One region of the Klebsiella sp. CSG-1 genome, then DNA from elsewhere that is predicted to be linked to it. Evidence: predicted binding sites of a transcription regulator. Region 1 holds the regulator's gene; the other holds the start of a gene.
What was found. Region 1 encodes Fur, which represses iron uptake genes when iron is present. Its sites were predicted from a motif close to ATAATAATGAGAACNACTATCAA; they were not measured.
Positions count from the first base shown of each region.

Region 1 (7,200 bases):
ATAACATCAACGCCGTTGGCTGCCAGCACTTCAAGAACCGAAATAAAGGCCGGTTCGGAGAGCGCGTGGGTATCTTTACCTACGTAGCAGGGACCGGTAATCCCGTTCTTCGCGCGGTCTTCCGCAATCGCCTGAGCGATCGCCAGAATATGCTGCTCATTGAAGTTATGGCGCCCTGCGCTGCCACGATGGCCAGAGGTGCCAAACTTCACCGCATGCTCCGCGTTGCCCGCTTCCGGCTTCAGTACGTAGTACTGCGCGGTCAGCTGAGCAACGTTAATCAAATCACTCTGTTGTGCAGGCTGACCCGCACGCTTATCGATTGCCATTGCCTGATCCTTCTGATGCAAGGTGAATAAAACTAGATCGTGCCGCAGACCTTCTCAATTAATTCCGCTGGGAACTGCATCGACTGCATGATGTGTTCGATCATGCTGCACTTACGACCGGTATTCGTATTGGTGATAACCCACCACGGTGTACCAGGAACCTGTTTGGGTTTGGTCTGGTTACCACTTTTTAGCAGGATCCGCGAATCTTCGGCAAAGTAAACGCGGGTGCGCCCGTGCAGAGACTCGGTGGCCTCAGCAAACGCTTTGTTATCTAAGGAGTACAGCGTGGTCAGGACCAGCATGAAGCGGTTCACCGCGCGTTTTTGTTCGGCGTATTCATCAGATAACAGCAGCTCGCGCATCGCGCGGACTTTATCTTTCGCCGGATTCACGGGCTTCGCTTCGACGGCAGGCGTCGCTGCCGGCGCCGGAGCGATTTTTACAGCCGGTGCGGCAGTCTGGGAAACGGCGGAAAATTTCAGCATGCGCCGTAAAATGTCGGATGCACTCTCGCCAATATGCTGGGTGTGGCTGGCAATATAGCGATAGAGATCATCATCAACTTCAATTGTTTTCATCTTAATCCAGTGCGATATCTTATTCTGAATACAAGTTGTCAGGATTATAAGGACAAATCCTGACCGCGGATAGCGTCAAACCAGGATGGCGGTAAAACTCAGATAGCTCTGGGTCTTGCAGCCGGATGGCAGAATGTCCAACATAATACCCTAACCCGACGAAGCGAAAAAAAGAACTTTGCCATGAAATTAAATAGCCGCACGCAATCTGCACAAAATCCGCACAATAATTCCCCGGTTGTCCTGGTCCACGGTCTGTTTGGCAGTCTCGACAACCTGGGCATCCTCGCCCGCGACCTGGTGAACGACTACGATATTTTGCAGGTTGATATGCGTAACCACGGTCTTTCTCCCCGTTCGCCGGAGATGACCTACGCGGCGATGGCGCAGGATCTGCTCGATACTCTTGACGATCGGCAGATAGAGAAAGCCACCTTTATTGGTCATTCGATGGGCGGAAAAGCGGTCATGGCGCTCACCGCGCTGGCGCCGGAGCGCATCGCAGGCCTGGTCGCCATTGATATTGCTCCGGTGGACTATCACGTGCGCCGTCATGATGAAATTTTCAACGCCATCAATGCCGTCACCGACGCCGGCGCCGCGTCCCGTCAGCAGGCGGCCACGGTGATGCGCGAACATCTACAGGAAGAAGGCGTGATTCAGTTTCTGCTGAAATCCTTCGTTGATGGCCAGTGGCGCTTCAACGTGCCGGTGTTATGGGATCAATATCCGCACATCGTGGGCTGGCAAACGGTTCCTGCCTGGCCTCATCCAACCCTGTTCATCCCGGGAGGCAACTCCCCCTACGTCACCGATGACTATCGCGATACCCTGCTCGCCCAGTTCCCACAGGCGCGGGCGCACGTCATCGCCGGCGCCGGCCACTGGGTACATGCGGAGAAACCGGAAGCCGTCCTGCGCGCCATTCGTCGCTATCTGACCGCTTTGCAGGCTTAACTGGCTAAAAACTGCCCGACCGCGCTGCAGAATGCCCGCGGTCGTTGGCGCAGCGGTTCGCCTGATGTATTATGGCGCGCTATCTGTGTCGGCTATAGCCCGGCAACTTGTTTCCCCGAAGTCACTCTGAATCATGGCAAAAGAACAAACGGACCGTACGACATTAGATTTGTTCGCAACCGAGCGTCGCCCGGGTAGACCAAAGACCAATCCGCTTTCGCGCGATGAACAACTGCGCATAAATAAACGCAATCAGCTCAAACGCGATAAAGTTCGCGGCCTGAAGCGTGTGGAGTTAAAACTCAACGCTGAAGCGGTTGATGCGCTCAACGAACTGGCGGAAGCTCGCAATATGAACCGCAGCGATTTGATCGAAGAGATGCTGATGAACCAGCTGGCAACCCTGCACAGCCGGGATAAAGCCTGAAAATCCTCAAAAAAACACTTTCATGTAGCAGAGTGTGCAGTCGGGCGTGATTGCTGTTTCCGCGCCCTCTCCTGTTCTGCTATGATTGCCGTTATCTGCGGGCATTACGCCACTACCACATCATTAAGTTTCAAGAGGTTATTTTACTCATGGCAATCATCGGCATCTTTTTTGGCAGCGACACGGGCAACACCGAGAATATTGCAAAAATGATTCAGAAGCAGCTTGGTAAAGATGTTGCTGATGTTCACGACATTGCCAAGAGCAGCAAAGAAGATCTGGAAGCCTACGACATCCTGCTGCTCGGCATTCCGACCTGGTACTACGGTGAAGCTCAGTGCGACTGGGATGACTTTTTCCCGACGCTGGAAGAGGTCGACTTTAACGGTAAACTGGTTGCGCTGTTTGGCTGCGGCGATCAGGAAGACTACGCGGAATACTTCTGTGACGCGCTGGGCACCATCCGCGACATCATTGAACCGCGCGGCGCCACCATCGTTGGCCACTGGCCGACTGCGGGCTATCATTTTGAAGCTTCTAAAGGCCTGGCGGATGACGATCACTTCGTCGGTCTGGCTATCGATGAAGACCGCCAGCCGGAGCTGACCAACGAACGCGTGACTAAGTGGGTTAAGCAGGTCTCTGAAGAGCTGCATCTCGAAGAAATCAAAAACGCCTGATGATTGTGCGGCGTTACCGTTAAATTTCGCCGCATTAATAGATAGAAGCAATCAAACTAATAGCTACAAGTTTTTAACTTTTAATCACATATCTGTACAATGTCCTCTGATTTAACGAGGTCAGGTGACGCAGTTTGTAGCTGGGACCTCGTTTTTGACAGCATACAAGGCCCGATACTTGCAGTTTTCATTTAACGATGGCAGTTCTATAATGAGACGCATTGCATCGGGTGATTCTCTGTATTACTTCCGCTGATGGAAGTAGATCGTTTAGCAACAGGACAGATTCCGCATGACTGACAACAATACCGCATTAAAGAAGGCTGGCCTGAAAGTCACACTTCCACGATTAAAGATCCTGGAAGTCCTGCAGGAACCGGATAACCATCACGTCAGTGCGGAAGATTTATACAAGCGCCTGATCGACATGGGTGAAGAAATTGGTCTCGCTACTGTTTATCGCGTGCTGAACCAGTTTGATGATGCTGGCATTGTGACTCGTCACAACTTCGAAGGCGGTAAATCTGTTTTCGAACTGACCCAGCAGCACCATCACGATCACCTTATTTGCCTCGATTGTGGCAAAGTGATCGAATTCAGCGATGAGTCTATCGAAGCGCGTCAGCGTGAAATCGCCCACCGCCATGGCATCCGTCTGACCAACCACAGCCTGTATCTTTACGGCCACTGTGCGGAAGGCGACTGCCGCGAAGATGAACATGCACACGACGCGCTGGAAAAGTAATTTCCCACCGCGCGGACCGCAAAAAGCCAACCTGACGGTTGGCTTTTTTTATGTGCAAACGCCTACCCTTTTCTGCGCGCGGTATGCTCGTCGAGAGCACGAGTAAACTGTTCCTCATCCCACCGGTTTGCCAGCGCTTCCCGCACCAGAGTCTGTTGGGTTTTCGGGACCATTCCACCTAATGGCGGGTCGGTATCAAGATTGGTGGGGAATGAGTAGCCCCGGGCAGCCACGGCAATCAGCGCCTGAAAATCGCCCGCGCGATATTGTCCGTCCTGAAGCTGGGGATAGATTTTTTTCAACACCAGCTCATGGTTCACATCTTCCATCGGGACGCCGAACGCCGAGGAGATCTGCAAAAGATTAGCGGTGCGAACATGATCAGTCGTCGTGTTGTTCCCGGCGGCATGAAACAACGCCGGGTTAAAAAACAGCCCGTCGCCTTTTTGCAACGGCAACTGAACATAGTGCTGGTTAAAGTAGTCGACGAACTCCGGCTGGCGGTAGGCCATATAGCCGAGCTCATACTGATGCGAAAACGGCAGCAGGCGCGTAGGCCCTGACGCCAGCGGCATATCGCTGTGCGCAACCGCCCCTTGTAACGTCAAATACTGCGACAGAATCTGCGCAGGGATGGGAAACTCGGCAACAAACTCGCCCTGCTGAAAGCCGAGATGATAATCGCGATGGGGCTGCTGCGCTTCGCCGCCAGGGCGTACCTGGTTAACCTGAGCGGTCATTCGCCACGCAGGTCCCAACCACGCCTGACAAATTAACCCAAGCATTTCATTAGCATAGTAGTCGCAGAAGGTCTGCGGGCTACGCTCCGCCAGCTTTTGTAACGCATTCCAGATCCGGCCATTGTTCCCCGCGCGAGAAAAGTGGTCAGCCTGAACCCGGGTGCGAGACTCATCGGCCATGATGGTTTCAAACACCGCCGAAGCGCGGTCGATGACATCCATATCCTGATAAAGCCCGCGTACCACCAGCACGCCGGGACCGTAAGAGAGCCCCTGATGTAGCTCGCTTAATACCGCATGTTTATTGGTCGCCGCGACCTGCGCTAACACGTCATGGTCGTAAATCAGAACTTCCTCAGCGACTTCGCTGACCAGCGGATAGTCTTGTTTGTTCACCTGCTGCTGACAGAAGATGTTGAAATCCTCAACTGAGGCCCGATCGGGTCGGACAAAATATTGCGATGTCATGAGTAGCTCCACGGGGTAAGGGTGCCAGACGGCGGTTATTTTTTTGTTCAACGTCTCGAAAACGAACGTTGTTAAGAAATAACTTAGCAGCTAGACTCCACATCAAGAACCTCAAAAACACCTCATAAAAACCTCATGTGATCGATGGCAAAATTTACCCAAAAGCAGATAGCCGCTCAGTCAGGACTGAGTCTCGCCACGATCGACCGGGCGCTACATCATCGGGGGCAGGTACACCCGCAAACGCTGCATCGCATTCAGCAGGCTCTGGCCGATCTGGAACTGCTGCAAAAGTCCGGGCTCGCCCAGGGAAGAACGATCTATTTCGATGTCATCATGCATACCCCTGAACGCTTTAGCGAGCTGGTCAGGGAGGCGCTCAGCAGCCAGTTAGCCAGCTTTAACCCCTTTCGCATTCAGCTCCGCTTCCACTGTTACGAGGACATCAGCGAGCGAGAGATGAACGCGCTGCTGAAAAAATGCGCGCTCAGCAGCCACGGCGTGATTTTAAAGGCCATGAACTCCCCCTCGCTGGTTTCCACCATCGACGCTTTGCTCAAACGCCGCGTGCCGGTTGTCACCATCGTCACCGACATTCCGTCCAGCGCCCGTCTGCGCTACATCGGCATGGATAATGTTGATGCGGGCAAAGCCGCGGCATTTTTGATGTCAAAGTGGCTGGGCGCCGACAGCACTCAAATCGCCGCCGTCACCGGCAGCAATGATTTCATCGGAGAGCGGGAGCGTATTGCCGGATTTATCTCGGGAATTGAACAGTTTGCCCCGCGCAACAGCATCAATGTCGTCGCCGGCGGACTAGGCATTGACCATCAGATGTACGCCTGTCTGTGCCAGTACCTTGATGCTCATCCGCATACCGAAGCGGTCTATACCGTCGGCGGCGGTAACGCGGGGATTATCCGCGCCTTCGCCGAGAGAAACCGACGCATAAAGACCTTTATCGGCCATGATTTTGACCGGGAAAACCGGGCACTGATGCAGGCGGGGAAAATCGATGCGCTGATAGAACACAATCTGCAGCTGGATGCGCAGACCGCATTCCGCTCTTTGCTGGCCTTCCACGGTTTTATCCCTGAGGGCGACTCGCTCAAACCCTATTCACGGATCAACATCATCACCCGGTTCAATATGTATACCTGAAAGGAAGATGCGCAGTCGGTGAAGAGTGCGCATCCACATCGCCTCAGCGGTATGCTGGCGTGACCCACAGCGACCCCTGCTCATGGCTGTCGACAACCGCCTCGACAAACGCCACGCCTTTAAGACCATCATACACCTGCGGTACCGCGGCCCCCGTCAGGCTGAGCGCCTGCTGCGCCTCACGGCTATGCAAGGCTGCGGCGAAGCCGCTGTAGAGGTTGCTGAACGCCTCGATATAGCCTTCAGGATGGCCCGGCGGCGTGCGGGTACGCGCTTGCGTGAGCGCATCCAGATCCGCGCGCCCGCGCTTAATGATTTGCGTCACCCCTTCTAACGGAGTGAAAACCAGTTCGTTGGGCTGCTCCTGGGACCAGATCAAACTGCCTTTTTCGCCAAATACCCGCAGACGCAGCGCGTTGGCGCAGCCGATCGCCACCTGCGAAGACCACAGCATTCCACGCGCGCCGCCTTCATAGCGGATCAGCACATGGGCATTATCATCCAGAGCACGGCCTTCAACGAAAGTGGCTAAGTCAGCCAGCACGCTCTGCGCCTTCAACCCTGTGACATAGCCCGCCAGATGATAGGCGTGGGTACCGATATCGCCAATCGATCCGCCGCGGCCGTTTTTCAGCGGATCGACCCGCCAGGCCGCCTGCGGGTTATTCTTCAGTTCCACGCCGGTGGCCATCCACTCCAGCGGATATTCCACCTGTACAGTACGTACCTTGCCGAGCAGACCTGCCGCGATCCGCGCACGCGCCTCCACAACCATCGGGTAACCCGAATAGGTATAGGTCACGCCGAGGAAGCGCCCGGTTCGCGCCACGATCTCCTGCAGCGCCTCCGCTTCCGCCAGGGTGGTGGTGAGCGGCTTTTCGCAAATGACATCTATCCCCGCTTCAAGGCAGGCGCGGGCTATCGGGAAATGGGTAAAATTCGGCGTACAGATAGCGATGATATCGACACCATCCTCGCGGGCCGCTTCGGCGGCAACCATGCTCTGATAGTCGGTATAGGCACGATCCTCGGCGATCAAATTGTCGAGAGCAAACGCCCGTCCCCTTTCCGCATCGACGTCAAATGCGCCGGCCACCAGCTCGTAGCGATCG
Region 1 covers NZ_JBWNLD010000001.1:314,966-322,165, forward strand. The annotation lists gene pgm (phosphoglucomutase (alpha-D-glucose-1,6-bisphosphate-dependent)) at 1-329, opposite strand, end outside; gene seqA (replication initiation negative regulator SeqA) at 362-910, opposite strand; gene ybfF (esterase) at 1,094-1,867, shown strand; gene ybfE (LexA regulated protein) at 2,001-2,294, shown strand; gene fldA (flavodoxin FldA) at 2,444-2,974, shown strand; gene fur (ferric iron uptake transcriptional regulator) at 3,267-3,719, shown strand; gene AC007G_RS01595 (phytanoyl-CoA dioxygenase family protein) at 3,782-4,927, opposite strand; gene AC007G_RS01600 (substrate-binding domain-containing protein) at 5,072-6,088, shown strand; gene AC007G_RS01605 (Gfo/Idh/MocA family protein) at 6,132-7,200, opposite strand, start outside.

Region 2 (7,200 bases), on a different contig from region 1:
ATTGCCATAAAAGGCACGGCCAGACAGGCTGCCATGCTCGGACTCGCGGCCACTCTTTCACACACCGCCATCGTCTGGCTGATTGCTTTTGGCGGAATGTATATCAGTAACCGTTTTACCGCCGAATCGGCTGAGCCGTGGCTGCAGTTGGTTTCTGCCATCATCATTCTCGGTACCGCCGTCTGGATGTTCTGCCGAACCTGGAAGGGAGAAAAAAACTGGCTGACCAGCCAGCAGGAAAGCGAGCGGCACCATCATGATGAATCAAGACTGATCGATACCGGTCATGGCGAAGTGGAACTGTCCATTTTTGAAGAGGGTCAGCCGCCGCACTGGCGCATACGTACGCTCAGCGGCAGAGAATGGGATGCCGGGACTGTTTCGTTAGTGACGCAGCGAGAATCGCCCGCTGGTACGCAGTCATTTGCTTTTGTCGATTGCGGTAGCTATCTGCAGTCAATATCCCCCATTCCGGAACCACATGATTTTCGCGTTCGCCTGTCGCTGGGACATCGCGGCCATGTCCATGATTACGACCTGGAATTTTGCGAGCATGAACATACGCACGATCATACGGAACTTGAAGGGCTGGATGTCGATTCCACAGCGTACCGGGATGCGCATGAGTTGGCCCACGCGCACGACATAGAAAAACGGTTCACCAATAAAGAGGTCACCAACGGGCAGATTTTACTCTTTGGCCTGACCGGCGGGTTAATCCCCTGTCCTGCGGCCATTACGGTAATGTTGATTTGTATCCAGATCAAAGCTCTGGCGCTGGGCGCAACGCTGGTGGTGAGTTTTAGTATTGGACTTGCCCTGACGCTGGTGACGGTGGGCGTGGGGGCTGCAATCGGCGTCCGTCAGGTCGCCAGACGCTGGGACGGTTTTCATACTCTTGCCCGCAGAGCCCCCTATTTTTCAAGCCTGCTGATTGCCGTCATGGGTCTCTATCTGGCTATCCACAGCGGGTTCGTCCTGCTGAGCTAATCCTGTTCATCTTGTTCCTCTTCTTCGCGCTGAGTATCAAGAAGAGGAACAGGCTGACTGACCATAACCCCGCGGATTAATAGCCGCCTTTATCCGCTCGATTCTCGCCTCTTTTCCGTATTTATCTGTTGTTTGCATGGTACCGTCCGTCACCTAAGTACAACCCGTTACCATCACACTCAACAGTCATGCAAAGCTGTATCTTTGCTCTCCTTGCATCCCTCGCGGCAAAATTCCCCGGACAGGCATCAGTTTTTAATTCATAAGCGATTATTAGACAAAATAACTGACCATTATCAGGGGCTCGCTTGTGCGAAGCGGCATAACGTCACAGGGGATAACTGAGAGGGTCCGGAGGAAATAAAAAACTGGTCATATCATGACCAGTTTTTTAGAAGGGGTTTGCAGAAGAACTCAGAACCGGTAGCCGGCAGAGAACATAAACACCCACGGATCGATGCGAGTACTGACTTTCTGGTCCACGCCGCCGGCTTTAAATTTCACATCGGTGTCGATATCCATGTACCACAGCGACATGTTCAGCAACCAGTCGCGGTTAATCAGGTAATCCAGCCCCACCTGACCTGCCGCTCCCCAGGAGTCTTTAAGACTCAGATCGCTCAACCCGGCATTTTTACCGGTGTCATTAAAGTCGGCATTAAAGAAGGTGGTGTAGTTAATACCTGCACCGATATACGGGCGTACTTTGCTCTGGGCATCGCCGAAATACCATTGCGCCATCAGCGTTGGCGGCAGCTGATTCACGGTGGCGATGGTCCCGGTCGGGCCAGTGCCAACCTTGTGACGGAATGGCGTGGCCGCCAGTAGTTCAACGCCGATGTTGTCCGTCGCCATATAGGTGAAGGTCAAGCCCAGCTGCGTGTTATTACTGACGTTAAACCCGCCCAGACTGCCTAACACGTTATCAGAACCTTCCGTCGGTCGAACGGTGGCCGAACCCGCACGAATAAAAAACTCTCCGGCTTCATGCGCCCAGACGCTGCCGGAAAGGGTACTCAAAATAATGCCAACCGCTGCTAACTTTTTCATATCCACTTCCTCATTATGGTTATTCAGCGCGGGCTAATATACCCATAACGAGTTACCTTTGATCCGTTCTCGATCACATAAAGTTGTGAGATTTAACATTTATTGATCCAGATTAATTTTTACTTTCATGGCGATACCAAAAAACTCACATTCACATCAATTTTCACTTTCCGGGCAGCGAAAAAATTTTTCCCCGCCCCTTGCCGCCTTCGATGCGTCTGGATAATTTATCTGCCGACAATCTGTGTTGATGCGTTTTTATCAGGTGTAATCATGAGTGAAATCAACCCGTGCATGACGTGCGGTGCCTGTTGTGCGTATTTTCGAGTCTCTTTCTACTGGGCGGAAGCCGACGATGCCGGCGGCGTTGTGCCGACGAAGCTTACCGAGCCGCTAACCCCTTTTCTGCGCTGCATGAGCGGCACCAACCAACGACAAAGCCGCTGCGCCGCCCTCAAGGGGGAAATCGGCGAATCGGTGCACTGCTCAATTTATCAGCACCGCCCCTCTCCCTGCCGCGAATTCGCCCAGTCCGGTGAAGGCGGCGAGGTAAACGAAGCCTGCAACCGGGCCCGCGCCCGCTACGGCCTGCCGCCGCTCATCCCTCTTTACAAAGATATACTTAGCCTGACAACGGCAGAGGCTGCTACCCACGAGGGATTTGCGGTACAATCGCCGGCTAGTTAACACCTGCAATACTCAAGGAGAGTGCATGTCTATCACGGCGAAGACCGTCTACCGTGACACGGGAAATTTTTTTCGTAATCAGTTTGTCACCATTTTACTGATTGCGTTGTTATGCGCGTTAATTACGGTAGTCCTTGGCCATGCTTTTTCACCCAGTGAAGAGCAGCTCTCGATTCTGAGCGAAGGGGATAATCTGGCGGGGAGCGCCGGGCTGTTTGAGCTGGTGCAAAACATGACCCCGGAGCAACAGCAGATCCTGCTGCGCGCCTCGGCCGCATCGACCTTCTCCGGTCTGGTGGGTAACGCCATTCTGGCCGGCGGCGTGCTGCTGATGATTCAGCTGGTCTCCGCCGGACAGCGGGTCAGCGCGCTGCGCGCTATCGGAGCTTCTGCGCCGGTACTGCCAAAGCTGCTGCTGCTGATCCTGTTCACCACCTTTGTGGTGCAGATGGGGATGATGCTGGTGCTGGTGCCGGGCGTGCTGCTCGCTATCGTGCTGGCTTTTGCCCCCATCATGCTGGTGCAGGATAAGCTGGGGATTTTTAACGCCATGCGCAGCAGTATGCGTCTGGTGTGGGCCAATATGCGTCTGGTCGCCCCGGCGGTGATTGGCTGGCTGCTGGCGAAAACGCTACTGCTGCTGTTTGCATCCAGCTTTGCGGTACTGACGCCGAACGTCGGCGCGGTGGTTATCAATACGATCAGCAATCTGATCTCTGCACTGTTGCTGATCTATTTGTTCCGCCTGTATATGCTTATCCGCAACTAAATTAACCTGGGCCGGGACTCTTCCGGCCCTATCTGAACGACGGGTCCGATGTATGAAGCAGTTTCTGGATTTTTTACCGCTGGTAGTCTTCTTCGCCTTCTACAAGCTCTACGATATCTACGCCGCAACCACCGCGCTGATTATCGCCACCGCTATCGTGCTGATCTATACCTGGGTACGCTATCGTAAAGTCGAAAAGATGGCGCTGATTACCTTTGTGCTGGTTGCTGTATTTGGCGGCCTGACCATTTTCTTCCATAATGATGAGTTTATAAAATGGAAGGTCACGGTCATCTACGCTCTGTTTGCCGGCGCTTTGCTGTTCAGCCAATGGGTGATGAAAAAGCCATTGATTCAACGCATGCTCGGCAAAGAGCTGACCCTGCCGCAGCAGGTCTGGTCGCGTCTGAATCTCGCCTGGGCGCTGTTTTTTATTCTCTGCGGTCTGGCCAATATCTATATCGCTTTCTGGTTGCCGCAGAATATCTGGGTCAACTTCAAGGTCTTCGGCCTGACGGCGCTGACGCTGGTCTTCACGCTGTTGAGCGGCGTGTACATCTATCGCCATATGCCGCAGGACGATAACCACTAATCAACGGCAAGCCGGGGGTATCGCTTTTGCCCCCGCTCTCCTTTGCGTTGCGTATTCCCCTCTCCTCGTTTTCAGCGCTTGCTCTTGAGACTCGCGTTATTTGCCGTTTTCCTGACCCGCGTCTTGCGTAGAAAACCGTTCAGTAAGCGCACTCACCTGTATCCGTCTGGCGGAACTGCGGCCTGGCATCAGCGGCAAACGTCCAGCGAGTCTGAGACGAAAGAAGACAAACACTGGCCCCGATAACCCACCCACTCTGCGCCTTATTCCCCGCGGCGCCGACAGCTATCTCCTGCAGCCGACGTCAATCCCGCCCGTTTATTCACCATTTCTGCCATAACCCGGGAAAATTGCGCCAATTGTGAGGATTTGATGAAGATTCATTTGCACACATTGAAATGATAATAATTATCATTGATATTCGCAGTCTCAATTTTTAACGCTTTGATATGGATATTTACAATGAGATCGCAGAACTATTATGCCATTACGCCCCTCGCGCTGGTATTTGCAGGCTTTCTGACGCCCGACGCCTTTGCTGACGAGGTTGAACGCGATACCGAAACTATGGTGGTACACAGCACGGCTGAAGAAGCACTCAAGCAGAAGCCGGGGGTATCTGTCATCACCGCTGAAGATATTGCCCGGGATCCCCCGGTTAACGACCTGTCGGAAATCATTCGTAAAATGCCCGGCGTCAATTTAACCGGCAACAGCGCCAGCGGCAGCCGGGGCAACAACCGGCAGATCGATATTCGCGGAATGGGGCCGGAGAACACCCTCATCCTGATCGATGGCGTACCGGTCACCTCCCGTAACTCGGTACGCTACAGCTGGCGCGGCGAACGTGATACCCGCGGGGATAGCAACTGGGTGCCACCGGAGATGGTCGAACGCATTGAAGTTCTGCGCGGCCCGGCAGCAGCCCGCTACGGATCCGGAGCCGCCGGCGGCGTGGTCAATATCATTACCAAACGCCCCACCAACGACTGGCATGGCTCGCTATCGTTTTATACCAACCAGCCGGAAAACAACAAAGAGGGGGCGACGAATCGCGCCAACTTTAGCCTCAATGGACCGCTGGCCGGCGATGCGTTGACCATGCGGCTGTACGGTAACATCAATAAAACGGATGCCGACGCCTGGGACATCAACCATGCGCAAAATGGTTCGTACGCCGCCGGTCGCGAAGGGGTGCGCAACAAGGACATCAACGCCCTGCTGTCATGGAAACTGACGCCGCAGCAGATTGTCGATTTTAACTACGCCTATAGCCGCCAGGGCAATATTTACGCCGGTGATACCCAATACAGTAACGGTAACCTCAGCCCCGATGGCCTGGTCAGCGAGCTGTATGGCCATGAAACCAACCGTCTGTATCGCCAGTCCTGGGGGCTGACCTATAACGGAATCTGGGACTGGGGCCAGTCCAAAGCCGGAGTCTATTACGAGAAAACCAATAACACTCGTCTGCAGGAAGGTTCTACCGGGCGCGTAGAAGGGATGATCAACAGCGATGAGTACGCCACCAGCCGCCTTGAATCCTGGCGTTCGACCGGCGAGCTGAATCTCCCCTTCCACTGGCTGGCCGACCAGACCCTGACCCTCGGGATGGAGTGGAACCGCGATGAACTCAACGACCCCGCCTCCATGCAGGCAACCAACGTCAGCGGCGAGACCATCCCGGGCACCTCAGGCGAGGCCTCCCAGCGCAGCACCACCAACAGCGCGACCCTCACCGGCCTCTACCTGGAAGATAATATTGAGGCGATGCCGGGCACCAATATCATCCCCGGACTGCGTTTTGACTACCACAATGAATTTGGCAGTAACTGGAGCCCGAGCCTGAACCTGGCGCAGGAGCTGGGCGAGATGTTCAAAGTCAAAGCCGGCATTGCACGTGTCTTCAAGGCCCCAAACCTGTACCAGTCCAGCGAAGGCTATCTGCTGTCGACCCGCGGCAACGGCTGCCCGAACACCATCAGCAACGGCAGCTGCTACCTGCTCGGCAACCCGGACCTCGATCCGGAAATCAGCATCAATAAAGAGCTCGGCCTTGAATTTAACCTCAACGGCTATAACGCGGGGGTAACGTGGTTCCGTAACGATTATAAAAACAAAATCGTCTCCGGTACCGATGTGCTGGGCTATACCTCGAGCGGCAACAATATTCTGCAATGGCAAAACGGCGGCAAAGCGGTCGTCGAAGGGCTGGAAGGCACCCTGCTCATCCCGATTGTGGCTGACACGCTGGACTGGCGAACCAATGCGACCTATATGATCAAATCGGAGAACAAAGATACCGGTAATCCGCTGTCGGTGATCCCGAAATATACGATTAACACCATGCTGGACTGGCAGGTCAACAGCAAGCTTTCGGCCAACGTCAACTGGACGATGTACGGCCGCCAGAAACCGCGTCAGTATGCGGAGATCCGCAACGAGACCGGCACGCTCGCCACGAATGAAGTCGGTGCCTATTCCGTTGTCGGTATCGGTGCGAACTACCAGCTGTTGAAAGATCTTCGCCTGAATGCCGGCATCAGTAACCTGTTCGATAAGCAAATTTATCGCGAAAACGCGGGCGCTTCGACCTATAACGAACCCGGTCGCGCCTATTACGCCGGCGTCACCCTCTCCTTCTGAATACCCACGCCCGCAGCCGCGGGCGTATTCCCCTGTTTTCTCCCTGCCATTTTCATAGTAGCATCGCGCTGATCTTCTTTGACCAGCACAGAGTACAGAATGACAACAACAGATCTCACCCCGAAGGGCGAAATGGTTTTACGCACCCTGGCTATGCCAGCGGACACGAACGCCAATGGCGATATTTTTGGCGGCTGGTTGATGTCGCAGATGGATATCGGCGGCGCGATTATGGCCAAAGAGATTGCGCAGGGTCGCGTGGTGACCGTGCGCGTTGACGGAATGACCTTTTTACGGCCGGTGGCCGTGGGTGACGTGGTGTGCTGCTACGCACGCTGCGTGAAACGCGGCAACACCTCTATCACCATCAACATCGAAGTGTGGGTGAAGAAAGTGTCGTCTGAGCCGATTGGCCAACGTTATAAAGCCACGGAAGCCCTGTTTATCTACGTGGCGGTCGACAATC
Region 2 covers NZ_JBWNLD010000017.1:67,816-75,015, reverse strand. The annotation lists gene AC007G_RS26090 (nickel/cobalt efflux protein RcnA) at 1-990, shown strand, start outside; gene ompW (outer membrane protein OmpW) at 1,405-2,040, opposite strand; gene AC007G_RS26080 (YkgJ family cysteine cluster protein) at 2,314-2,727, shown strand; gene AC007G_RS26075 (YciC family protein) at 2,753-3,496, shown strand; gene AC007G_RS26070 (septation protein A) at 3,549-4,088, shown strand; gene AC007G_RS26065 (TonB-dependent siderophore receptor) at 4,551-6,734, shown strand; gene yciA (acyl-CoA thioester hydrolase YciA) at 6,834-7,200, shown strand, end outside.
Region 2: a site for Fur is predicted at 4,487-4,509, ahead of AC007G_RS26065 (TonB-dependent siderophore receptor). Genes of this name have one in related genera too.